Regions from separate parts of the Pantoea phyllosphaerae genome, predicted to be linked through region 1. Evidence: predicted binding sites of a transcription regulator. Region 1 holds the regulator's gene; each other region holds the start of a gene.

Region 1 (7,982 bases):
CGACGTCGGCGTCGCCGGTGTCGCTGATATACCCCTCGTCGCGCAGCGTCAGCACCAGCGTGGTAAACACCGCCTTATCGAAAAACTCCGGCGCATTGATGCCGTGCAGCACCGAAAGACGCTGCGCCAGCATACGGCTCTCTTTCTCCAGCGTGCCGCGGTTGATGGTTGGCTTCGCGCTGAGGATCGAGAAGGTGATGGCGAAACGCTGCAGCGTCTCGCGGATGCCCGCAGCCAGCAGCTGCAGCGTGCGATAACGCGCGGCGGTGTGACGCATCTGGCCATCCTGCAGGGTAATCAGCCCCTGACGCGCCAGCTCCTGACAGAGGGCGCTCAGCAGCGCCGGCAGCGCGTCGATTTCCCAGCGCAGGAACAGCTCGCTTTTCAGCATCGGGTAGATCAGCCGCACCTGTCGCAGCAGCTCGGCTTCGCTCAGGTTTGGATGCTGCTGAATAATGGCGGCGATCAGCGACGGCATCACCAGCATATGGTGAATATTGTTGCGGTAATAGGTCATCAGCACCGCCTGCTCGCGCGGCAGAATGATGATATCGCCAATATTGTCCTGCTCGGTTTCGAACTTATTCATGCTCATGGCATGGTTTAGCAGCGCTTCCGCTGACAGCGGCGGCACGGTCGATTCCGGAGAATAGGGCACATTGCGCAGCAGTTCGGTATAGCACTCCAGCTGCTCAATCAGCTGCTCGCGGGTTAGCGAGCGCTGACGTGAGGCGAGCAGCGCGGTCACGCACAGGTTCATGGCGTTGGCGGCGCCTGCCTCATTGATGCGCACCATCAGGCGCGCCGCAATATCGTTCACCGTTGGCGTCAGCCAACTGGGACGCTGCGGTTCAATCGGGTCAATGGCGTCGCGCCATTCTGGCACCTGCTTATTGAGGTAGTTCACCAGCGGCAGCGGTTCGCCAAAGTTAACGTAGCCCTGGCCCAGATTGCGCAGCTTACGCAGGCCGCGCACCATCTGCATAAAGCCTTCTTTCTCTTTTGCCGCGCCGCGCAGCTCTTTGGCGTAAGTGCCCACTTCCATGACGTGCTCATAGCCGATATAGATCGGCACCAGCGTAATCGGTCGCTTGCCGCCGCGCAGCATCGCCTGCAGCGTCATCGCCAGCGTGCCGGTTTTCGGATCGAGCAGACGACCGGTACGTGAGCGCCCACCCTCAACGAAATATTCGACCGAGTAGCCACGGCTGAAGAGCTCGCCGAGATATTCACGGAACACGGTGGCGTAGAGTTTATTGCCTTTAAAGGTGCGGCGGATAAAGAACGCGCCCAGGCGGCGGAAGATCGGGCCGGCTGGCCAGAAATTCAGGTTGATGCCTGCGGCGATATGCGGCGGCACCAGACCCTGGTGATACAGCACGTAGGAGAGCAGCAGGTAATCCATGTGGCTGCGGTGGCAGGGCACATAGACAATCTCATGGCCATCTTCCGCCAGCTGGCGTACGCGTTCGCCGCCGTTGACGTTGATGCCCTGATAGAGACGGCTCCACAGCCAGCCCATCACGCGATCGGTGACGCGTATCGCCTCATAAGAGAAGTCTGCAGCGATCTCCTCCATCATTTCGACGGCGTTCTGCTGCGCCTTCTCATGGGAAAGCTTTTTACTGCGCGCCTCGTCTTCCACCGCTTTTTCAATCGCCTTGGACTGCAGCAGCTTGTTGAAAAGATCCTGACGCGCTGGCAGACGCGGGCCGACTGCGGCTAATCGCTGGCGGGCAAAATGAATTCGCGCCACGCGCGCCAGTTTCTGCGCGATCGATTTATCGGTGCCGTGCTGCGTCGCCATCCAGCGCAATGAAACCGTTGGGGAAAAGCGCACAAAGCTGTCCCGGCCGTGCCAGATAATGGCGAAAAACTTCTCAACCCCGTTAAGCTCGCGCAGATGTGGCGTATCGTCACCCTGAACCTCGCGGCCAGGCGCGCGGCCGAACATCACCGATACCGGCAGCATCTGAATATCGAGCTGAGGATTGTTGCGATGCAGATCGAGGTACTCGTGAAAAATTTTCACCGATTCCGTATTCGGCCCAAAATGGGGAAATACGCGCGGGCCGTCGTGGATAAACACGTGGCGCGGCAGCAGCGCGCCGTCAATTTCCAGCGGCGAGAGCGGATCGGGCAAATTATGCTTCAGACACTGCTGGCGCAGCGTCAGCAAATCCGCCTTGGAATCGTATGGCAGCACGTACATAATCGGCCGCGTCGGATCGAGCCCATGTTCGGAAACGGGATCGCCCGGAATAGCCTTCGTTTTTACCAGAATAGAAAGTGGTAAATTCAACAATTTATAATAAAGTTTACGCCAACCTGACATAGACAACATGAAGCCTCTTGTTAGCAAAGCGCCGCAAGCATATCAGAAAGTGCTGCGAAGATCTGTGGTGGTGCCAAACGCACCTGGCCCAGACATTGACGTCAAACAACTAAAAGGGTTCCCTCGCAATGGCAAGTCATACCACCGGTTTACTCAGGATAGTGAAAGCGGCAGGCTACTCGTGGCAAGGGCTACGCGCCGCCTGGCAGCATGAAGCTGCGTTTCGTCAGGAAGCCACGGCCGCCCTTGTCGCGATCGCGATCGCCTGCTGGCTGGATGTCGACACCGTCGCGCGCATTCTGATGATCGGCTCGGTCGTGCTGGTGATCATCGTTGAGATCCTTAACAGCGCGATTGAAGCGGTAGTTGACCGTATCGGCCAGGAGCGTCATCCGCTGGCGGGGCGGGCGAAAGATATGGGCTCTGCCGCCGTCTTGATCGCTATCATACTGGCACTGTTTGTCTGGATCGCGCTGCTCTGGACCCATTTGCGATAGCCTTTCCATTATTGCCCAAACGGCTGTTATTTCCCTGGGTTTTGGTTTTCATTTCACCAATACCTGTATATACTCACAGCGACTGTATAAACAACCAGGGGGCGGGATGAAAGCATTAACCACCAGGCAGCAACAGGTTTATGACCTGATTCGCGACCATATCAACCAGACGGGCATGCCGCCAACGCGTGCGGAGATCGCCTCGCAGCTGGGGTTCCGTTCCCCTAACGCCGCTGAAGAACACCTCAAAGCGCTGGCGCGTAAAGGCGTTATTGAAATCGTTTCCGGCGCATCACGCGGCATCCGCCTGCTGATGGAAGAGGAAGAGTCCAATGGCCTGCCGTTAATCGGCCGCGTCGCCGCCGGTGAGCCGCTGCTGGCGCAGGAACACATTGAAACCCATTACAAAGTTGACCCCGACCTGTTTAAGCCTTCTGCTGACTTCCTGCTGCGCGTCGCCGGTATGTCGATGAAAGATATTGGCATTATGGATGGCGATCTGCTGGCGGTGCATAAAACGCAGGATGTGCGTAACGGTCAGGTTGTGGTGGCGCGCATTGATGATGAAGTCACGGTAAAGCGCTGGAAAAAGCAGGGCACTGTGGTTCATCTGCTGCCGGAAAACAACGACTTCGAACCGATTGTCGTCGACACTCGCACGCAGTCGCTGACCGTCGAAGGTCTGGCGGTAGGCGTAGTGCGCAACGGCGAGTGGCTCTGACCGCTGGCCTTCAGACGCCTGCATCCCTTCGTCAGGCGTCTGTACGATAATCTTTTCATGCGCCTCCTGCGGCTGACGCCGCGCCGGGGCCGCCTCGCTTCTTTTTACGTTTTCAGGCATGGACCGGCTGATGCGTCTCTTCTCTGCTGACGACCGACAACTCTGGCGGCTGGCGCTGCCGATGATCCTCTCCAATATCACCGTACCGCTGCTTGGCCTGGTGGATACCGCCGTTATCGGCCATCTCGACAGCCCGGTTTATCTTGGCGGCGTAGCGATTGGCGCGACCGCGACCAGCTTCGTCTTCATGCTTTTACTCTTTCTGCGCATGAGCACCACCGGCATCACCGCGCAGGCTTTCGGCGCACGCGATACGCAAGCGCTGGCGCGCGCCCTGACGCAGCCGCTGCTGATGGCGCTGCTTGCGGGCCTGCTGTTTATCCTGCTGCGCGAGCCGCTTAGCGTGCTGACAGGTCGGCTGGCGGGCGGCGATCCACAGGTGCAGGCGCAGGCAGCCATCTTTATCAATATCCGCTGGCTTAGCGCACCGGCGACGCTGGCGAACATGGTGATCCTCGGCTGGCTGCTGGGCGTGCAGTACGCCCGTGCGCCGGTCGTGCTGCTGGTGGTAGGCAACGCGGTCAATATTCTGCTCGATCTCTGGCTGGTACTCGGGATGAAGTGGGGCGTGGCAGGGGCAGCGAGCGCCACGGCGCTGGCCGAGTATGTCACGCTGGCGGTCGGACTGGCGATGGTGTGGCGCGTGCTGAAGCTGCGCGGCATCTCGATTGCGATGTTAAAAGCGAGCTGGCGCGGGGATATCAGCCGCCTGCTGCGCCTCAATCGCGACATTATGCTGCGCTCGCTGCTGCTGCAGCTCTGCTTTGCTTCACTGACGCTTATTGGCGCGCGGCTGGGGCCGGAGATTGTCGCCGCTAACGCCGTGCTGCTGATGTTCATCACCTTTACCGCCTATGCGCTCGACGGCTTCGCTTATGCAGTGGAAGCTGTCTCTGGCGAGGCCTATGGCGCACGCGATGGAGAACGGCTGCTGTCGGTATGGCACGCTGCCTGCCGACAGGCGGGCATGGTCGCACTGGCCTTTGCGCTCATCTACGCGGCGAGCGGCGACGCTATTGTGTCGATGCTGACGTCGCTGGATTCCCTGCGGCAGCTGGTAGATCGCTATCTTATCTGGCAGATCGTTCTGCCGCTGGCGGGCGTATGGTGCTATCTGCTGGACGGCCTGTTTATCGGCGCAACGCGCGGACGCGAAATGCGTAACAGTATGGCGGTGGCCGCGCTTGGCTACTTTCTGACGCTGCTGACTCTCCCCTGGTTAGGCAATCACGGCTTGTGGCTGGCGGTAACGGTTTTTCTTGCGCTGCGTGGCGTTTCGCTTTGGTTGATCTGGCGGCATGAATGGCGCTTAAACCGCTGGTTTCAAAGTTAATTTATGCGCACTGCGCCAGTCGTAGTGCGCTGCGCCTGACAGATTATTCTGTATTTATCCGCCACTTGCCGATTCGTCTACTATAATTGTCTTACAACAGCGCGATACAGCAGCGCTTTGTATTGTCGTACTGCCGCTATGCGGTGGTATGTAAAACTAAGGATGACGTGGAGGTCTAAAATGAATAAAGACGAAGCGAGCGGTAACTGGAAGCAGTTCAAAGGTAAATTCAAAGAAAAATGGGGCAAGCTGACCGACGATGACATGCAGGTTATCGAAGGCAAACGCGATCAGCTCGTCGGCAAAATTCAGGAACGCTACGGTTACGCTAAGGATGAGGCAGAGAAAGAAGTCTCAGACTGGGAAACCCAGAATAAAGATTACCGCTGGTAATCTCCTCGCTCAGGATTCACCTTAGCGATCGGCACAGGGATGTGCCGCTTACCCTCTTTTTCCGCGCTTTTTCCCCTCAGACTCATGATCGTGACTGCAGCTATCCTGATGCGTACAGGCCTCGACTTCCGCACAGCGTGTACAGAGACCATGCGCTTCAATCACGCTGTGCCGTAGCGTAAAGCGTGCCTCGCCAGCCAGATCGGCGATGATATTCTCTACGCCCTCCGCCTGCTTTTCCGTGACTGCCGCGCAGCGCTCGCATACCAGCATCACCGAAGTATGTGCCGGTGCCTCGAAGTGATGGCAAACCACGTAGCTGTTGTTCGACTCCACGCGATGGATAAATCCCTGTTCCAGTAAAAAATCGAGCGCGCGATAAACCGTCGGCGGTTTTGCCTGCGGCTCGCTGGCGCGTAACTGATCCAGCAGGTCGTATGCGCTAATCGATCCATGCTGCGCCGCCATCAGACGTAACACCTCAGCGCGCTGCGCGGTCAGCCGCACGCCGCGTTGCAGGCAGAGCTTTTCCGCCTGCGTCATGATTTTTTCTGGCGTCATTGTCGACATGGTGATTCTCCGCTGAAAACGAGATGTTATCTTATCACAGCAGACGCACTTGCGCTTAGGTTGCGCGCGTTCAGCCTAATCCCTGTCATGATCTATTAATATCAATGCATTAGGCTGGCAAAGGGTAGATAACGTTCTCTCTGTGATGCTAATCAGTGCCACCCTCATTGAGATATTAACTCACAAAAATAGCGTTTTACTTTACAACTCACCAGGTTAAGCACTAATGTTCATGAGGCCTTAAGCAACGGCTGGCCTTAATATCCTTTTTGACTACCCCGCTAAATAATAAAAGCGCCGATTTGTAGCTAAAACATCCAATCCGGCGAATAACAGTGCTGTTTCGACTCAATTCACAGCAATGAACCGTTAGTCAGGATTCACAATAGCGCTAACGACAAATTCCGATGATGAATGTTTTCCTGATCAAGGTGATGGCAGACAAATGGCGAACAAAATTTCCCGGCGCTCTGCGCTTTTATATCCTGCTGTTTTAAACGCGCTCTTTATCTCTTCTTCTGCGATGGCCGCGGGGACCTGGTATGACGCGCGCAACGATGCGATGGGCGGTACCGGCGTTGCCTCCTCTACGTGGAGCTCCGCCGTGCTGGCGAACCCGGCGCTGATGACGCGTGCGCAGCCGGACGATAACGTCGGCATTATTTTTCCTTCTGCTGGCCTGCAGATTACCGATAAAGACAAGATGGTCGATAAGGTTGATGACATCAGCGACACCGTTGACCGCTATCGTGGCGTCATCAATGGCCTGACCTTTCGTGACTTCCTTAACGGCTATCCGCAGCTCAAAACGGCGTCGCGAGACGTGGCGAACCAGCTGCGCGACCTGCGCGGCAATAAGGCCAACGGCACGGCGGGCGTTGCGCTGGCGGTGACCGTTCCCAACGAAACGCTGCCCTTTGCCTTTATCACCAAGGCGTACGGCACGGTGCACCTGCGCGCCAACGTGGCGCAGAGCGACATCGCCTATCTTGACGGCGTAGCCAACGGTACCGTGATCCCCGTACCGGGCGACCAGAATAATCTGCGCTCCAGCGCAAACGGACTGGCGGCGCTGGTCACTGACTACGGCATCGCCGTTGCGCACGAGTTCAGCGTGGCGGGGCATCCGGTTTCGATCGGCGTCACGCCGAAGATTCAGAAAACCTGGCTCTATAACTACACCGCCAGCATCTACAACTACGATAAAAACGACCTCAACGGCAGCCGCTACCGCAGCGATAACACCGGCTTTAACGTCGACGCTGGCTTAGCGACGCCGCTGAGCGACAGCTGGACGCTGGGCGTCACCGGACAGAACCTGGTGTCGCGCGATTTGAAAACGAAAGAGACTAACGGCTATCGCGACACCTATCAGATCCGTCCGCTGGTGACCTCTGGTCTGTCGTGGAACAGTGGACCTTTTACCGCGGCGCTGGATGTCGATCTTACCGAAACGAAACGCTTTAAATCGGAAGAGAGCAGCCAGTACGCTGGCGTCGGCGGCGAATACCGCGTGCTGGACTGGCTGGCGCTGCGCGCTGGCTACCGCGCAGATATGAAATCCAACGACGAAAACGTCTTCACCGCCGGCTTCGGCGTCTCGCCGTTCAACAACGCGGTGCATCTGGATCTGGCAGGTTCGGTCGGCGACAACAATACCTGGGGCGCAATGATGCAGCTCGGGTTTAACTTCTGATCGGCCGATTCGCAGCCGTCTTCAGGCCGGGCGACGCAGAGTCGCCCGGCACCTTGTTAATGTGCTATCATTGCGCAGATTATCATCACCCTTATACGGATTTTCTGCGCTTCATGAGCAATTCTTTCTCCCCGCAACGTTTTTCTATCGCGCCGATGCTCGACTGGACCGACCGACACTGTCGCTATTTCCATCGTCAGCTGACTGGCGACGCGCTGCTCTACACCGAAATGGTGACCACCGGCGCCATTATTCACGGCAAGGGGGACTACCTGGCCTACAGCGAGGCGGAACATCCGGTCGCGCTGCAGCTTGGC
Region 2 (7,982 bases), on a different contig from region 1:
TGACGGTGAGATCGTCCAGCTGCGCTACGCGCCCCTGTGCGACGTTGCGGCCGCGATGCAGCAGCAAAAAGTAGTCGGCGACGCGGCGGATCAGGGAGACGCGCTGCTCCAGCAGCAGCACGGTCAGGCCGTAATCGAGATTCAGGCGGCGAATCAGGTTGCCCATCTCCTCTTCCAGCCACGGCGACATGCCGTCGGTCGGCTCGTCGAGGATCAGCAATCTGGGCCGCAGCACCAGCGCGCGCGCCAGCGCCAGCTGCTGCTGCTGATCTATGGGCAGCTCGCCGCTGCGCTGCTGCCGCAGCGAGTAGAGCGCCGGAAAGAGATCGAACACCATCTCAGGGATGACGTGCGGTTTGTCGCTCTGACCGCTGCCCGCCAGCAGGGCGATCAGCAGGTTATCCTCTACGCTCATCTGCGAGAAGATATGGCGCCCCTGCGGCACATAGCCGATCCCCATGCGCGCACGCTGTTCGGCCGGCTGCAGCAGCAGATCGCGCGGCGGAGCGCCATCTTCCTGCCAGGTCATCGATCCACTGTTAATCGGCAGGCGTCCCATTATGCAGTTCACCAGCGTGGTCTTGCCCATGCCCGGGCGGCCCAGCACGCCAGTGCAGGTGCCGGGCGGCAGGTCGAGATCCACATCCCACAGGATATGGTTCTGCCCGTAAAACTGATTCACCGAACGTAAACTCAGCATCTGACTCTCCTCTTACAGATCTTGCCTGAATGCTTCCGCTCTTTGACGTCTGGCAAACAAGTCTCATCGGTGGCGGTTGCGCGCATGTCGCCATGCCTGACTTTCCCCAACCCTCTCGCTGGACGCTGCAATTACCGGGCCAGAATGACTTTTCCGGCCAGGAAGCGTTGTCAGAGTGCCGTTGGCCCGAAAAAGATGAAAAATGCTTAACAATTGCATCGGGTAATCAGAGCGCTGCACTTTCACGGTGCTGATGGCTTAACGTTTCTGGTGCAACGGGGCTGCGGCATGGCAGCTTGTTGAATTTAGCTGGTCTTAAACGCGGTCGCGGCTGGGCGAAAATTCAGCGGCGGGCTGAAAAAGCATAGTTAACCGCCACGTTTGCGACAGGAATTTAAGCGGAAAAATTTTTTTTTCACGCGGGCGGCTTAAGAACAAAAAATTATGCACAGCCGATGGCGAAAGGGCTGCCTTTAGTTATCCACCATTCCTGTGGATAACCTTGTGTATTAGACAGTGAAAACAGAGCGCAAGCGAGGAAACACGCGGCCTGGTTACATAATGCTGAGAAACTGGGCTTTTGCCTTATAGTTTTACAAATCAGATAGTTAATAAAAAACAAGCCTGCGAATTTTCTGCGCCGTAACAGAGCTGAAATTTAATGACGGTCTCTTGACAAATGTTATAAATCCGCTTCGGCTGGGGATAACCTTGCGCAACAGCGAAAATGTTGTGGCGTTGTTACAGCCAACGCGAAACCACGCCGCGTCAGCCTCTCACTGTGCCGCGTTACTGTTGATTTATCCAGTATTATTTTCTGGCAAAATCGCCAATGCAGAGTAAAATGACTCGGCTAGCCGCCGCATTCTTCAGCAGGAACCGCATCTCATGAGTAAAGTCTTTAAACTAAATTCCGCTTTTCAGCCTTCCGGCGACCAGCCAGAGGCGATTCGTCGCCTCAAAGAGGGGCTGGAGGATGGCCTTGCCCATCAGACGCTGCTCGGCGTAACCGGCTCCGGCAAGACCTTTACCGTTGCCAACGTGATTGCCGATCTTAACCGGCCTGCGATGGTGCTGGCACCGAACAAAACCCTGGCGGCGCAGCTCTACGGCGAGATGAAGGAGTTTTTTCCCGACAACGCGGTGGAGTTCTTTGTCTCCTATTACGACTACTATCAGCCAGAAGCCTATGTGCCGAGCTCCGACACCTTTATCGAAAAAGACGCCTCGGTAAACGAACATATCGAGCAGATGCGGCTTTCGGCCACCAAGGCGCTGCTGGAGCGTCGCGACGTAATCGTGGTGGCGTCGGTTTCCGCTATTTACGGCCTGGGCGATCCCGATCTCTATCTGAAAATGATGCTGCACCTGACGCGCGGCATGCTGATCGACCAGCGCAGCATTCTGCGCCGTCTGGCGGAGCTGCAGTATACGCGCAACGACCAGGCGTTTCAGCGCGGCACCTTCCGCGTGCGCGGCGAAGTGATCGATATTTTCCCGGCGGAGTCGGAAGATACCGCGCTGCGCGTTGAGCTGTTTGATGAAGAGGTCGAGCGGCTGTCGCTGTTCGATCCGCTCACCGGGCAAATCTTGTCTACCGTGCCGCGCTTTACTATCTATCCCAAAACGCACTACGTGACGCCGCGCGAACGTATTCTGCAGGCGATGGAAGATATCAAAGTGGAGCTGGCGGATCGCCGCCGGGTGCTGCTGGAGAACAATAAGCTGCTGGAAGAGCAGCGCCTGACGCAGCGCACCCAGTTCGATCTGGAGATGATGAACGAGCTGGGCTACTGCTCAGGCATCGAAAACTACTCGCGCTACCTCTCCGGGCGCGGGCCGGGCCAGCCGCCGCCGACGCTGTTTGACTACCTGCCCGCCGACGGTTTGCTGATCGTCGATGAATCTCACGTCACCATTCCGCAAATCGGTGGGATGTATAAGGGCGACCGCGCGCGTAAGGAGACGCTGGTGGAGTACGGTTTCCGCCTGCCTTCCGCGCTCGATAACCGTCCGATGAAGTTCGAAGAGTTTGAGGCGCTGGCGCCGCAGACCATTTACGTTTCGGCCACGCCGGGCAACTACGAGCTGGAAAAATCGGGCGGCGAGGTGATCGATCAGGTGGTGCGTCCGACTGGCCTGCTCGATCCGCTGCTGGAGGTGCGTCCGGTGGCGACGCAGGTGGACGATCTGCTGTCGGAGATCCGCAAACGCGTCACCCTCAACGAGCGCGTGCTGGTGACGACGCTGACCAAGCGTATGGCGGAAGATCTCACCGAGTATCTGGAAGAGCATGGCGAGAAGGTGCGCTACCTGCACTCCGATATCGATACCGTCGAGCGTATGGAGATCATCCGCGATCTGCGTCTTGGCGAGTTTGACGTGCTGGTGGGGATCAACCTGCTGCGCGAAGGGCTGGATATGCCGGAAGTGTCGCTGGTGGCGATCCTCGATGCGGATAAAGAGGGCTTCCTGCGTTCAGAACGCTCGCTGATCCAGACCATCGGGCGCGCGGCGCGTAACGTTAACGGCAAAGCGATCCTCTACGCCGACAAGATCACCAACTCCATGGCGCGCGCCATTGAAGAGACTGAACGCCGTCGCGAGAAGCAGCAGAAGTACAACGAGGAAAAAGGCATTGTGCCGCAGGGGCTCAACAAGAAGATCACCGATATTCTTGAGTTGGGCCAGAACGTCATCAAGACGCGCGGCAAGGCCAAAGCCAGCAGCCGCGGCGCCGCCGAGGCGGATGCCAGCTATCTGGCGCTGACGCCGCAGGCGTTGCAGAAGAAGATCCACGAGCTGGAGTCGCAGATGCAGCAGCACGCGCAGAACCTGGAGTTCGAAGAGGCGGCAAACGTGCGCGACAAGCTGCATCAGCTGCGCGAACTTTTTATCGCCGCCTCGTAGCGGCTTAGCTGAACCGCTGAATGGCGTGTTCCAGCGCCAGGCGCAGCAGCTGGCGGTCGTGACGATAGGGAATATCGGCGGCCTCCAGCGGCTCGCGTACAATCAGGCGGTTCTCCACGCCAGCGGTGTCGGCGGCGGGGCTGACCACCACCGCGTCAATCACCCGCTTGCCGATATATTTCTCCATCATTGCCAGCTTATCCGCCACCGTCAGGCTGGCGGCGGCGGGACTCAGCTCGCGTCCCAGATTGCCGATAAACACCATGGTGGCGGGCGTACGGCGCAGCGCGCGCGCCATCTCCTCCATCAGCAGGCTCGGCATCAGGCTGGTGTAAAAGCTGCCGGGGCCGATCAGAATCAGGTCCGCTTCGGCAATCGCCTCCAGCGCCTCGCGGGTCGGCGCCACGTTCGGGTGCAGCATCAGCTCTTGCGGCGGCTGGGTCATGGCGTCGATATCGGTTTCGCCGTAAACCATATTGCCTTCGCTGTCTAAGGCCACCAGATCGACCGGCTGCTCCGACATCGGGATCAGGAAGGCGTCGACCTTGAGCAGGTTGCGAATGATATTGATCGCCTCCAGCGGCCGGACGCTGAGGTGATCCAGCGCTTTGAGCATCAGGTTGCCCAGGTTGTGGCCGGCGAGCTCGCCGTTGCCAGCAAAGCGATACTCAAACATCGCCGACGCGACGCTTGGCTCAGTAATCAGCTGGTTGATGCAGTTGCGCATATCGCCCCAGGCGATGCCGCCTTCGGAACGGCGTATGCGTCCGGTAGAGCCGCCGTTATCGGTGGTAGTGACAATGCCGGTCAGGCGCGAGCCGAGCGGCGACAGGGCGGACATTACGCGCCCCAGCCCGTGTCCGCCGCCCAGCGCCACCACGCGATCGAGGTCTGCCAAAGTTCGGTTCATATTTCCTCTTTATACCCGCTGCCGTCTTGCCGTACCGGCGTTCTTTTCTGCGGGTGATGTTAACCTTAATGCCGCGAAAATGCGGCGAAAAAACGTTATGTATCAATATATATAGCGAAATTAGTGGATGGCAGAGCGGCAAAATTCGCGCTACCATTTGCCAACCATGTCGTCCATGTGGGCGACATACACTCAAAGCCTGAACGCCTAAGTCAAACGATAGGGGGTTCAGGCCGCAGCCGACGCGCTGCCAGGGTGCAGAAAGAAATGCCTGCATCTCCCGTATTTGGAAAAGGTGTTCTGGTGTCACAATTTACTGATGCATTTGCACGTCGGTTTTATTACCTGCGTCTCTCGGTGACGGATGTCTGTAACTTCCGCTGCACCTACTGCCTGCCCGATGGCTACAAGCCGCAGGGCGTGAGCAACAAAAGCTTTCTCTCGCTCGATGAAATTCGACGCGTCACGCGCGCCTTCGCCGCGGCCGGCACTGAAAAAGTGCGCCTGACCGGCGGCGAGCCGTCGCTGCGTCGCGATTTTACCGACATTATCGCCGCCGTGCGGGAAAATCGCGCCATTCGGCAGATCGCTGTCACCACCAACGGCTATCGGCTGGCGCGCGACGTCGGCGCGTGGCGCGCTGCCGGGCTCACCGCGCTGAACGTCAGCGTAGACAGTCTCGACGCGCGCCAGTTCCACGCCATCACCGGACAGGACAAGTTCCATCAGGTAATGGCGGGCATCGATGCCGCCTTCGACGCGGGCTTCCAGCAGGTCAAAGTCAACAGCGTGCTGATGCGCGACCTCAACAGCCGCAGCCTGCAAACCTTTCTTGACTGGATCCGCACGCGCCCGATTCAGCTACGATTTATCGAGCTGATGGAGACGGGCGAGGGCGGCGCGCTGTTCCGCGACCAGCACGTTTCTGGCGCCCTGATCCGCGACCAGCTGATCGCCCAGGGCTGGCAGCGCCGCGAGCGCGGCCGCAGCGACGGCCCGGCGCAGGTCTTTTACCATCCAGACTACGTCGGCGAGATCGGCCTGATTATGCCCTATTCGCGCGATTTCTGCGCCAGCTGCAACCGTCTGCGCGTCTCGGCGCACGGCAACCTGCACCTCTGCCTGTTCGGCGACAGCGGCGTGCCGCTGCGCGATCTTTTAACCTCTGACGATCAGCAGGCGGAGCTGCAGGCGCGCATCGCGCACAGCCTGGGCGCCAAGAAGCAGACGCACTTCCTGCATCAGGGCAATACCGGCATCACGCAGAACCTTTCCTTCATCGGCGGTTAATCTCAGGAGCGAGTCAATGGGCAAATCTACGGGTGAATTTATTCCGGTCAACCTGGCGGTGCTGACCGTTTCCGACCGGCGCGACGCCAGCAGCGACACCTCCGGCGACTATCTGCGCGGCGCGGCGCACGAAGCCGGGCACGTGGTGGTGGATCACGCCATCGTCGGCGAAGATCGCTACCGCATTCGCGCCATCGTGTCGCGCTGGATCGCCAGCCTGGATGTCCAGGTGGTGGTGATCAACGGCGGCACGGGGTTCAATGCGAAAAACATCACGCCAGAGGCGATTGAGCCGCTGTTCGACCGCAAAATAGAGGGCTTCGGCGAGCTGTTTCGCATGTTCTCCTGGGAGGATATCGGCGGCTCGACGCTGCAGTCGCGCGCCGTCGCCGGCATCGCCAACGGCACGCTGATCTTCGCGATGCCCGGTTCCACCAGCGCCTGCGAGAGCGCCTGGGAGCGCATTATCGCCGACCAGATCGACGCCCGGACCGGCCCCTGTAATTTCGTCTCACATTTAAAGAAGCTGTAAGCCATGCAACTGACACATATTAACGCCGCGGGCGAAGCCCATATGGTCGACGTCTCCGCCAAGGCGGAAACGGTGCGCGAGGCGCGCGCGGAAGCGCTGGTGCTGATGGCCGCCGAAACGCTGCAGATGATCGTCGACGGCAGCCACCACAAAGGCGACGTCTTCGCCACGGCGCGCATCGCCGGCATTCAGGCCGCCAAACGCACCTGGGAGCTGATTCCGCTCTGCCATCCGCTGATGCTGAGCAAGGTTGAAGTCAATCTGGCAGCCGAGCCGGAGCATCAGCGCGTGCGCATCACCTCGCTCTGCCGCCTGAGCGGCAAAACCGGCGTCGAAATGGAGGCGCTGACCGCCGCGTCGGTGGCGGCGCTGACCATTTACGACATGTGTAAAGCGGTGCAGAAAGATATCGTTATCGACCAGCTGCGCCTGCTGAGCAAAAGCGGCGGCAAGTCCGGCGATTTTCAGGCGGTGGCCCATGATTAAGGTGCTGTTTTTCGCACAGGTGCGCGAGCTGGTGGGCACCAGCGCGCTGGAGGTGCCGGCTGACTTTCCCGACGTGGCGACGCTGCGCGACACGCTGGCGCAAAAAGGCGATCGCTGGGCGCTGGCGCTCGACTCAAGCAAACTGCTGGCCGCCGTCAATCAGACGCTGGTGCCGATGTCCCATGCGCTGAAGGCGGGCGATGAAGTGGCCTTTTTCCCGCCGGTCACGGGAGGTTGAGATGACAACGCAGATCCGCGTTGGCGCGGCGCCCTTCAGTATGGCCGACGAATACGCCTGGCTCTCAACCTCCGACGCCGACGGCGCAGTGGTGACCTTTACCGGCAAAGTGCGCAATCATAACCTGGGCGACAGCGTCGCCGCGCTCACCCTTGAGCACTATCCGGGGATGACGGAAAAAGCGCTGCAGGAAATCGTCGACGAGGCGCGTCACCGCTGGCCGCTCCAGCGCGTCAGCGTGATCCACCGCATCGGCGAGCTTTTTCCCGGCGATGAGATCGTATTCGTCGGCGTCACCAGCGCGCACCGCGGCAGCGCCTTCGCCGCCGCGGAATTTATCATGGACTACCTGAAAACCCGCGCCCCCTTCTGGAAGCGCGAAGCCACCGAACAGGGCGATCGCTGGGTGGACGCCCGCGACAGCGACCATCAGGCCGCGCAGCGCTGGGATTAAGGCTTACTGAGCTGCTCCGCCGGACCGAAATGGGTCTGGCCGTGAGCGTGCTCGCCGCCGCCTGAAACGCGTTTCAGCTGGATCACCTCGCCGCGCTGCCAGGCGTTAGCGCCCGGCAGCACCGGCTGGGTGACGATATCGGCGCGTGACGCCCGCAGCTTGCGGCTGTCGATATCAAAACGTTTGTCGCGATCCGCCAGCAGGCGATTGTCAAGCTGACCGTCGGCGGTAAAGCCCATCATCAGCGCCGGAATGCCAATCGGCAGAGTTTTGTCGCGATCGGTATGCCAGGTGTGCCAGGTTTTGCCGTAGGTGTTGGCGATGCGCGCCATCAGCGCGTGATCCGCCGCCTGTGGCAGACCTGGCGCAATCAGCGTGCCCGATTTCACCTCGTAGTCGTGGCTGTGCCACAGCTTTTTCTCTTCCGGCGGCAGGCTCTGATAGAGCCGCGCGCTAATGATA
Region 3 (7,982 bases), on a different contig from region 1:
CAGCTGATCCAGCGCCTGCTGGCCTTCCGGCTTCAGGGTAGCTTTGTTGAAGGTGAACAGCACGTCAGACTTCAGGGTGAAACGCTTGGTTTCAACAACTGGAGCCGGTGCCGGAGCCGGAGCAACAACCGGTGCAACTTCATCCTGACCGAAGCGGTATGAAACGCCTACGCTCAGCATGCCGTTGTCAGGACGAGCGCCAACGGTCTGTGCGTCGCCGATGTTGTTCACCCACTGGTAGTCCAGACGCGTTGCCCAGTTCTGAGTCAGAGCGTATTCAACACCCACTGCTGCCAGCGGAGAAACGCCGGTGTCGTGGTTGCTGATGCGGCCGTTGACAACGTTGTTCTGCGTTGCGTCAGCGCGCCATACCATACCACCCAGACGGGTGTAGACATCCAGATCGTCAGTGATCGGATAGCTCAGTTTAGCAGCCAGCTGAACGCCCTGTGCTTTGAATGCGCCGTTGTTTACGGTGCCTTTGTTCGGCATACGGCCAAGCCAGTCGTAGCCCAGCTCGAAGCCCAGGTACGGGTTAGCCTGGTAACCTACGAATGCACCAGCGCCAAGCTGTGATTCGTGAGTCGGACCATTGTTGTTGCCATAACCGTTACCGTAGTAACCAGTATCGTGATACTGAGACCAGCCCAGTTTAGCACCGGTATACCAGGTGTCATCTTTCGGAGCGGCCTGCGCTACGGTAGCGAAGCCAGCCAGTGCCACTGCAATTGCGATAGCTGTCTTTTTCATTTTGCGCCTCGTTATCATCCAAATAGGCAATGAGCAAAAAGGGATGCTCTTGGTTGTAATCCTTCGCCGGGTTAATACGCTCGCTTATGACTCTACCGCTAAAAAACGGAGATTATTGAGCACCCTGGCGAGGTAAAGTCTACAACGAGATTGGAAAGTTACAAGTATGATGTGAGGGGATGCTGCAAAAAAACAGGGCTTTATACACATATTCTAACATTTCGCCCGGTCTTAATGCCGTCGTGCTTTAAGGCAAAATGCAGCTAAACCATTGTCAAAGCTGGAGGGAAAAGAATCAGTGGTTTAGCTGTAACAAAAAAGGTAAATGGCGCGAGAAAAATCCTATTTTTACTTAATGAAACAAATCCGACTGAATTTTTAGCCCTTTATTTGGTCGCAGCGTGGGTTCGCTCATCCCGTTTGGGCGCATAATCAACCCTAACGCTTTTCCTTCTGCCGCCGCCTGTTCTAATTCGCGCCGCTCTTCCTCATCTAAATCATAGGGTATCCACGCCAGCACGACGCTGTAATTTCCTGTGCGCAAAGCTTTAATCATCGCCTCAACAGAGGTGCAACGCTCAGAATCCGCAACGTGCATGCTTTTTTCCAGCGGCAAACCTGACTGCTGCAGCCAGGCGCGATTGAGCTTGTGCGCGGGCGTCAGCCACAGCTGCCAGCGAGACTCCTGGCTGAGCTGTTGCAGTAACGGCAGCAGCAACATTTGCATCATGCCGGGCTGCTCGCTGTAGCGCAGTTCCGTAATCCAGCCGCTGTGCTGCGAAGGCCGGGAAGCGGAAACGTGACGGTGAGCAAAGCCTGCATTATTAAAGTGTTGGGTGCGCATAAGTTAACCACTCAGCATTGGACTGTATGGATATACAGTAATGGCTTCCTGGATAAAGATCAACCTCAAATTTGGAAAACGGCTCGCAAAAAAGAGAGAAGGTCGAGCTCAAACAAAAGAATTAATTGAACCCTTAATTGATTTTCCCTATATCTCTAACGGGTTGATAGTGATGGCTTTTTATTAACTGCACACAAGGAGAGCGTGTCATGAAAAAACAACACTCTATGGTAGAGCGGTCCCGTAACTGTCTGGCCGCGCTAGGTCACATCGAGTCGCGCACTCAGTTCGGCGGCTATGCGCTGGCGGTGGAAAAAGTGGTCTTCGCACTGGTTAATGACGACGCGCTCTACCTGCGCGCCAGCGAAGCGCTGCGGGAATATGCGGCGCGGCAGCCGATGCAGCCGCTGGTGTTTCGCAAGCGCGGCGCCGAGGTGAGCCTAAACTACTATCGTGTCGACGACGCGCTCTGGCGCGATACCGATCGCCTGCTGTCGCTCTCTGCCGCCTCGCTGCGCACCGCTCAACAGGAGACGCTGGCCAGACAGCGGCCGCTGCGGCTGAAAGACCTGCCCAATCTCAGCCTGCGCATGGAGCTCTTGCTGCATGAGGCAGGCGTAAGAAGCGTGCGCCATCTGAAAGAGCTGGGAGCAAAACGGTGCTGGCTCAGGCTCAGAGCAATCAACCAACATATCGGTTTTAAAACGTTGCTGGCGCTGGAAGGGGCGATAGAAGGACGCCATGAGGCCGCCCTGCCGCAAACGGTCAGGGCGGAACTGAATGAATGGTATCAGGAGACGTTGAAAGGCGACGGCGCTTAAGGCTGCGCCAGCGTCCTGCGCAGACGGGCGATTTCTGGCAGCAGCGTGACCAGCAAGCCCAGCTGCTGCAGCACCAGCGGAGCGCGTGTCTCCTGATTGGCAGCCATATCGCTGATGCGCTGCGTCAGCGCGCTCTGCATTGCTTCCGCTTCGGCGTCGCTCACCACGTCGGTTTGCAGCACATCTTCGACATAGCAGACCGTGTCGTCGAGCAGCGTCAGCAGTGCGCCGTCGTTCAGCTTATCGCGGTGTGCCCCCAGCGCAGAAATATAGCTCAGGAAAGAGTGGTTAAGGCAGAGCAGCTGGAAGGCGGACTCTTTATGTTTCTGCTGCGTCCGCGACTCGCCGCTCATATTGGAGACCACCGAAGCCAGCTCAGCATCAGCGTTGTGAGCGTCGCGGCGCGCGATACGATAGGCGAGGCGGTTATCTTTGCCCTGGTGATACTGCTCCATAATCGCATCCAGATAGCGACAGTTAGCGTTCAGGGTACGCGCCGCCACGGCAGGCAGCTGGCGAAAACGCCAGTCAGGCCAGATAAACGCCACCGCCAGCCAGGCGAGGGCGCATCCCAGCAGCGTGTCCACGATGCGCGGCAGCGCCACCTCGAATCCCTCTCCCAGCAAATTGAAGCAGAGCAGCACCAGCAGCGTGATAAAGAGCGTCGCCTGCGCGTACTGCACCTGACGAAAGGCGAAAAACAGCACGCCGCTGACCACGATCAGCACCAGCTGGCCTTCGGTCGAGGGCACCAGCCAGAGCACCGGCAGGCCGATAGCGATGCCCGCCAGCGTACCGCCGATACGCAGCGCCAGCCTGCGCCGCGTGGCGTTATAGTTAGGCTGGCAGACAAACAGGCTGGTAAGCAGGATCCAGTAGCCGCGATCGAGGCCGGTAATCTGAATAAAGCCGTAGCCGATACAGAGCACCACCGTCATGCGCACCGCATGACGGAACAGCGCGGAGGCGGGGGTCATATGGCGGCTCAGCCGCAGGCGAATGTCGCTCCAGCCGCTGAGCCCTTCGCGCGACAGTCGGTTATCGCTCGCCAGGTTTTCGCTGGCTAACGACTGCTCAGACTCTATCGATCCCAGCTGCGCGTCGATAGCGCGCAAATTGCGCAACAGCCAGAAGAGCGGACGCAGATGGGGCGCATCAGGCTCGTTTTGCTGCAGGCGCTCTAGCGCCGTCTGCAGGCGATCGAAGGCGCGCTCGAAGCGCGGGTCGTGCTCCCAGCGTTCGCGCAGCAAAATGCACTGCGAGAGCTGACGGCACGCCTGCGCCTGCATATTTAGCAGCCGCTGAAAGCGGAACAGGATCTCGTTGTAACGCCAGTCGTCGCGCAGCAGATGATACTGCAGATGGGAGGAGCTGGCGCGCTCGTGGATATCCTGCGCCACAAAGTAGTAGTGCAGGCTGCGGCGGGTGCTGCGCGAACCGCGATCGCCGCGCAGGCGGCTCTGCAGCGTGCTTTTTGTCAGATTGAGCTGCGCCACCAGCTGGCTGTTGACCATTGCGGTGCGGATCAGCGTGGCGTCATCCTGCGCCTCGCCGTCGGGATCGAACAGATTCGCCTTGGCTTCAAGATACTGCGCCAGCTGCGCGTAGCTGCCCGCCAGCTGTTCCTGCACCGGCCGCACCGGGAACATCAGATGGCCGAGCAGTGTCAGCACGTTGTACCAGAGCGCCCCGACCAGCAGCAGTATCGGCTGCATATACCATTGCGAAAAGAGGCCGATGCCCAGCATGGTGTAAATGGCAATCAAGAGCGCGCCAAAGGCGATGGTGGCGTAACGCTGACCAAGCGCGCCCAGCAGAATAAAGCCCCAGGTGGAGAGCGCCAGGCCGGCCATAAAGGCGAGCGGATGGGGAAACAGCAGCTCTACCGACACCGAGGCGATACAGAAGCAGAGCAGGGTAATCAGCAGATTGCGCAGCCGACCGGTAAGGCGATCGTCGAGATCGGCCAGCGCCGCGGCCACCACGCCGAGCGTCAGCGGGATGGTCCAGTCTATCTGATGCAGCCACCAGGGCACCGCCGCGCAGCCGGTCAGCGCCAGAAAAATGCGCAGCAGATAGCGCCAGCTGCTGTTAAAGAGATAGTTGCGCCAGCCCGGCAAGGCGTTGGACATCATGTGGCGGCCTCAGTAGCGCCGACGGGCGCTGGCGTCGCGCGCGGCGCGCGCTTCTTCAACCGAGACCACGCGGCGGCCAACCGGCCAGAGCGCGATAGCGGCGATTTTAAAGTTGGCGAGGCCCACTGGAATGCCGATGATGCTGATGCACTGTACGATGCCGGTAGAGATATGGGTCAGGCAGAGCCACCAGCCGAAAAAGATCAGCCAGAAAATATTGAGGAAGGTGCCGCCGGTGTTCATCAGCGCGCTTTTACTCTCCGGGCGCAGCACGTCCACATGCACCGCCTCGTTGCCGTAAGGCAGCAGAGAGAGTTTGGTGATTTCCCAGCAGGAGCGCGTCAGCGGCAGGGTAAAGATCAGGACGATACTCACCAGCGTGGCGAACAGCCAGCAAAGGGTGGTGATAAACCCGCCGAGGATAAAGTTGAGAATGTTTAACACAGTGCGCATGGCGTTTTTTTCCTTTTGCTTTCCGCAAGATGTGCCGCCAAGTTTAGCCTGTTTTAAGGCTGGAGCGCCAAGAGTCTGACAGGTAAACTCCCGATATTCTTTTCCCAGGTTCGACGGTGTGGACATGGAACTCAAAGCGACATCGATGGGCAAACGGCTTGCCCAGCATCCCTATAATCGGGTACGCCTGCTGGCGGCCGGGGTGGAAGTAAGCGGCGACCGGCACGAATACCTGATTCCTTTCAACGAGCTGCTCGATATCAGCTGCAAGCGCGGCATGGTCTGGGGCGAGCTGGAATTTTTACTCCCTGACGACAAAGTAGTGCGGCTGCACGGCACTGAATGGCAGGAGACGCAGCGCTTCTACCACTATCTGCTGCAGGCCTGGCAGGCGTGGAGCGCCGAGATGAGCGCGATCTGCGCCGGGGTGCTGGATGAACTCAGGCAGGAGATCGCGCGCTTCGGCGAGCAGGATCGCTGGATCAAGCGCAGCGAGCTGCAGGCGCTGCGCGCCACCATCGAGAAACAGTTCGCCGCGCTGCCGCTGCCGCTGGCGCGCCTTGAGCAGTTCAGCGACTGCCGCGAGCCTTACCTGCTTTGCCAGCGCTGGCTGGAGCAGGGCGAGACGGCGCTGCGTCAGCGCAACCGCGACTGGACGGCGCGCATGCTCAGCGCCCATCACGATTTTTTCGCCACGGTAGAATCCTCGCCGCTCAACCTGTCGCAGAGCGAAGCGGTAGTGAACGGCGAAGATGCGGTGCTGGTGCTCGCGGGCGCAGGCAGCGGCAAAACCTCGGTGCTGGTGGCGCGGGCGGGCTGGCTGCTGCGGCGCAAGCTGGCCGCGCCCGAGCAGATTCTGCTGCTGGCGTTTGGGCGTCAGGCGGCGGAAGAGATGAACGATCGCATTAGGTCGCGACTGGGCGTCGCCGACATTCAGGCGCGCACCTTTCACGCGCTGGCGCTGCACATTATCCGTGAAGGCAGCAATAAGCAGCCGGTCGTCAGCAAGCTGGAGAGCGATACCGCGGCGCGTCACGCCCTGCTGATCGACAGCTGGCGTCAGCAGTGCGACGAGAAGAAGGCGCAGGCGAACGGCTGGCGTCAGTGGCTGCGCGACGAGCTAGAGTGGGAGCTGCCTGAAGGGCACTTCTGGCAGGACGATCGGCTGGCGAAACGGCTGGCATCGCGCCTCGAACGCTGGCTGGGACTGATGCGCATGCACGGCGGCGCGCAGGCGGCGATGATCGCTGACGCGCCGGAAGAGGTGCGCGAGCTGTTCGGCAAACGAGTGAAGCTGATGGCGCCGCTGCTGAAAGCCTGGAAAAGCGCGCTGAAAGAGGAGGGCGCAGTCGATTTTTCCGGGCTAATCCATCAGGCCGTGGCAATTCTCGACAAGGGACGCTTTATCAGCCCGTGGAAACATATCCTGGTAGACGAATTTCAGGATATCTCGCCGCAGCGCGCCGCCCTGCTTGCGGCGCTGCGTCAGCAAAACAAGCGCGCCACGCTGTTCGCCGTGGGCGACGACTGGCAGGCGATCTATCGCTTCACCGGCGCAGAGATGACGCTGACCACTGCCTTTCATCACTACTTCGGCGACGGCGATCGCTGCGTGCTGGATACCACCTATCGCTTTAACGATCGCATCGGCGATATTGCTAACCGCTTCATCCAGCAGAACCCGCACCAGCTGCGCAAGCCGCTCAACAGCCCGATCAAAGGCAGTAAAAAAGCCGCAGGCCTGCTACCACAGGAGCAGCTGGAGCCGCTGTTGAACAAGCTGAGCGGCTACGTAAAACCAGACGAGCGGGTGCTGCTGCTGGCGCGCTATCACCATCTGCGCCCCGATGTGCTGGATAAAGCGAAAACACGCTGGCCGAAGCTTAACCTCGACTTTATGACTATTCACGCCAGCAAAGGACAGGAAGCGGATGTCGTTATTCTGCTGGGCTTGCAGGCGGGCAAAGAGGGCTTTCCCGCCGCGGCGCGTGAATCGGTCATTGAGCAGGGACTGCTGCCGCCGCCGGAGGATTTCCCGGATGCGGAGGAGCGGCGGCTGGCCTATGTGGCGTTAACGCGCGCGCGCCAGCAGGTCTGGATGCTTTACGATCGCGAACAGCCTTCGCGCTTCGTCGAGGCGTTTCGTCAGCTCGGCGTGCCGCTACTGCGTAAAGCCTGATTAGCTCAGGCGCGCCTGCAGATAACGCTGATAGTCGGGGATGGCGATCTCCACCGTCTGGGCAAACAGCGGCGACTGAATAATAAAGTTGGCCGTGGCGCGGTTGGTCGCAACCGGAATGTTCCAGACGGTGGCGAGGCGCAGCAGCGCCTTCACATCGGGATCGTGCGGCACCGCATTAAGCGGGTCCCAGAAAAAGATCAGCACGTCAATTTTGCCTTCCGCAATCAACGCGCCCACCTGCTGGTCGCCGCCCATCGGGCCGCTCAGCATCGCATTCACGTTCAGGCCTGTATGGCGATTAATCAGATTGCCGGTGGTGCCGGTGGCGTAAAGAGTGTGAGGTTCAAGGATGGGCTGGTTCTCTTTGACCCAGTCAAGCAGCGAGGCCTTGCAGTGGTCGTGCGCAACGAGGGCGATATGTTTGCTGAGGCCAAGCGTGCGGGTGGTCTGTTCCATAAAGAGGTCCTGATGAAGTCGCGTGCGAAGAAGAGTGGCGCGAGTTTACCCTGCGTCTTTCGCGCCTATCAACTTGTCCTTAACAATTTGACCAGCGACATAAATTGCTGGCGGGTCGCCTGATCGAAGCGATGAAACCAGCGTTTAATGGCGGGCGACTGCGCTTCGTCTATCCAGACAAACTCGGCTTCAGCGGGCGGGCGGTTGGCCGCACCGTCGCGTACGGCGGCGAAATGGGGAACGGAGGCGATCTGGCCGTTGCGGTTATAGCGGATCATCGCCTTTTCCATATCGTTTTCCGCGGAGAGAGGCAGGCGATCGCGTCGAATATCGATCTCTTT

Evidence for each region. Region 1 encodes LexA, which represses DNA repair genes until DNA is damaged. Its sites were predicted from a motif close to TNCTGTATGTACATACAGNA; they were not measured.
Region 2: the regulator LexA is predicted to act here: its motif matches at 1,491-1,510, upstream of uvrB (excinuclease ABC subunit UvrB).
Region 3: the regulator LexA is predicted to act here: its motif matches at 1,615-1,634, upstream of sulA (SOS-induced cell division inhibitor SulA).

The regions. Positions count from the first base shown of each region.
Region 1 covers NZ_JBPFDE010000004.1:24,142-32,123, forward strand. The annotation lists gene plsB (glycerol-3-phosphate 1-O-acyltransferase PlsB) at 1-2,335, opposite strand, end outside; gene ACR6A7_RS07150 (diacylglycerol kinase) at 2,464-2,832, shown strand; gene lexA (transcriptional repressor LexA) at 2,939-3,553, shown strand; gene dinF (MATE family efflux transporter DinF) at 3,684-5,006, shown strand; gene ACR6A7_RS07165 (CsbD family protein) at 5,187-5,399, shown strand; gene zur (zinc uptake transcriptional repressor Zur) at 5,448-5,969, opposite strand; gene ACR6A7_RS07175 (conjugal transfer protein TraF) at 6,415-7,665, shown strand; gene dusA (tRNA dihydrouridine(20/20a) synthase DusA) at 7,779-7,982, shown strand, end outside.
Region 2 covers NZ_JBPFDE010000017.1:54,033-62,014, reverse strand. The annotation lists gene ACR6A7_RS18615 (ABC transporter ATP-binding protein) at 1-700, opposite strand, end outside; gene uvrB (excinuclease ABC subunit UvrB) at 1,589-3,610, shown strand; gene ACR6A7_RS18605 (gluconeogenesis factor YvcK family protein) at 3,615-4,520, opposite strand; molybdenum cofactor riboswitch at 4,700-4,834, shown strand; gene moaA (GTP 3',8-cyclase MoaA) at 4,824-5,810, shown strand; gene moaB (molybdenum cofactor biosynthesis protein B) at 5,827-6,342, shown strand; gene moaC (cyclic pyranopterin monophosphate synthase MoaC) at 6,346-6,828, shown strand; gene moaD (molybdopterin synthase sulfur carrier subunit) at 6,821-7,066, shown strand; gene moaE (molybdopterin synthase catalytic subunit MoaE) at 7,068-7,520, shown strand; gene ACR6A7_RS18575 (OBAP family protein) at 7,517-7,982, opposite strand, start outside.
Region 3 covers NZ_JBPFDE010000005.1:151,185-159,166, forward strand. The annotation lists gene ompA (porin OmpA) at 1-750, opposite strand, end outside; gene sulA (SOS-induced cell division inhibitor SulA) at 1,103-1,594, opposite strand; gene ACR6A7_RS09140 (TfoX/Sxy family DNA transformation protein) at 1,804-2,415, shown strand; gene yccS (YccS family putative transporter) at 2,412-4,550, opposite strand; gene ACR6A7_RS09150 (YccF domain-containing protein) at 4,560-5,003, opposite strand; gene helD (DNA helicase IV) at 5,128-7,182, shown strand; gene mgsA (methylglyoxal synthase) at 7,183-7,641, opposite strand; gene ACR6A7_RS09165 (YccT family protein) at 7,710-7,982, opposite strand, start outside.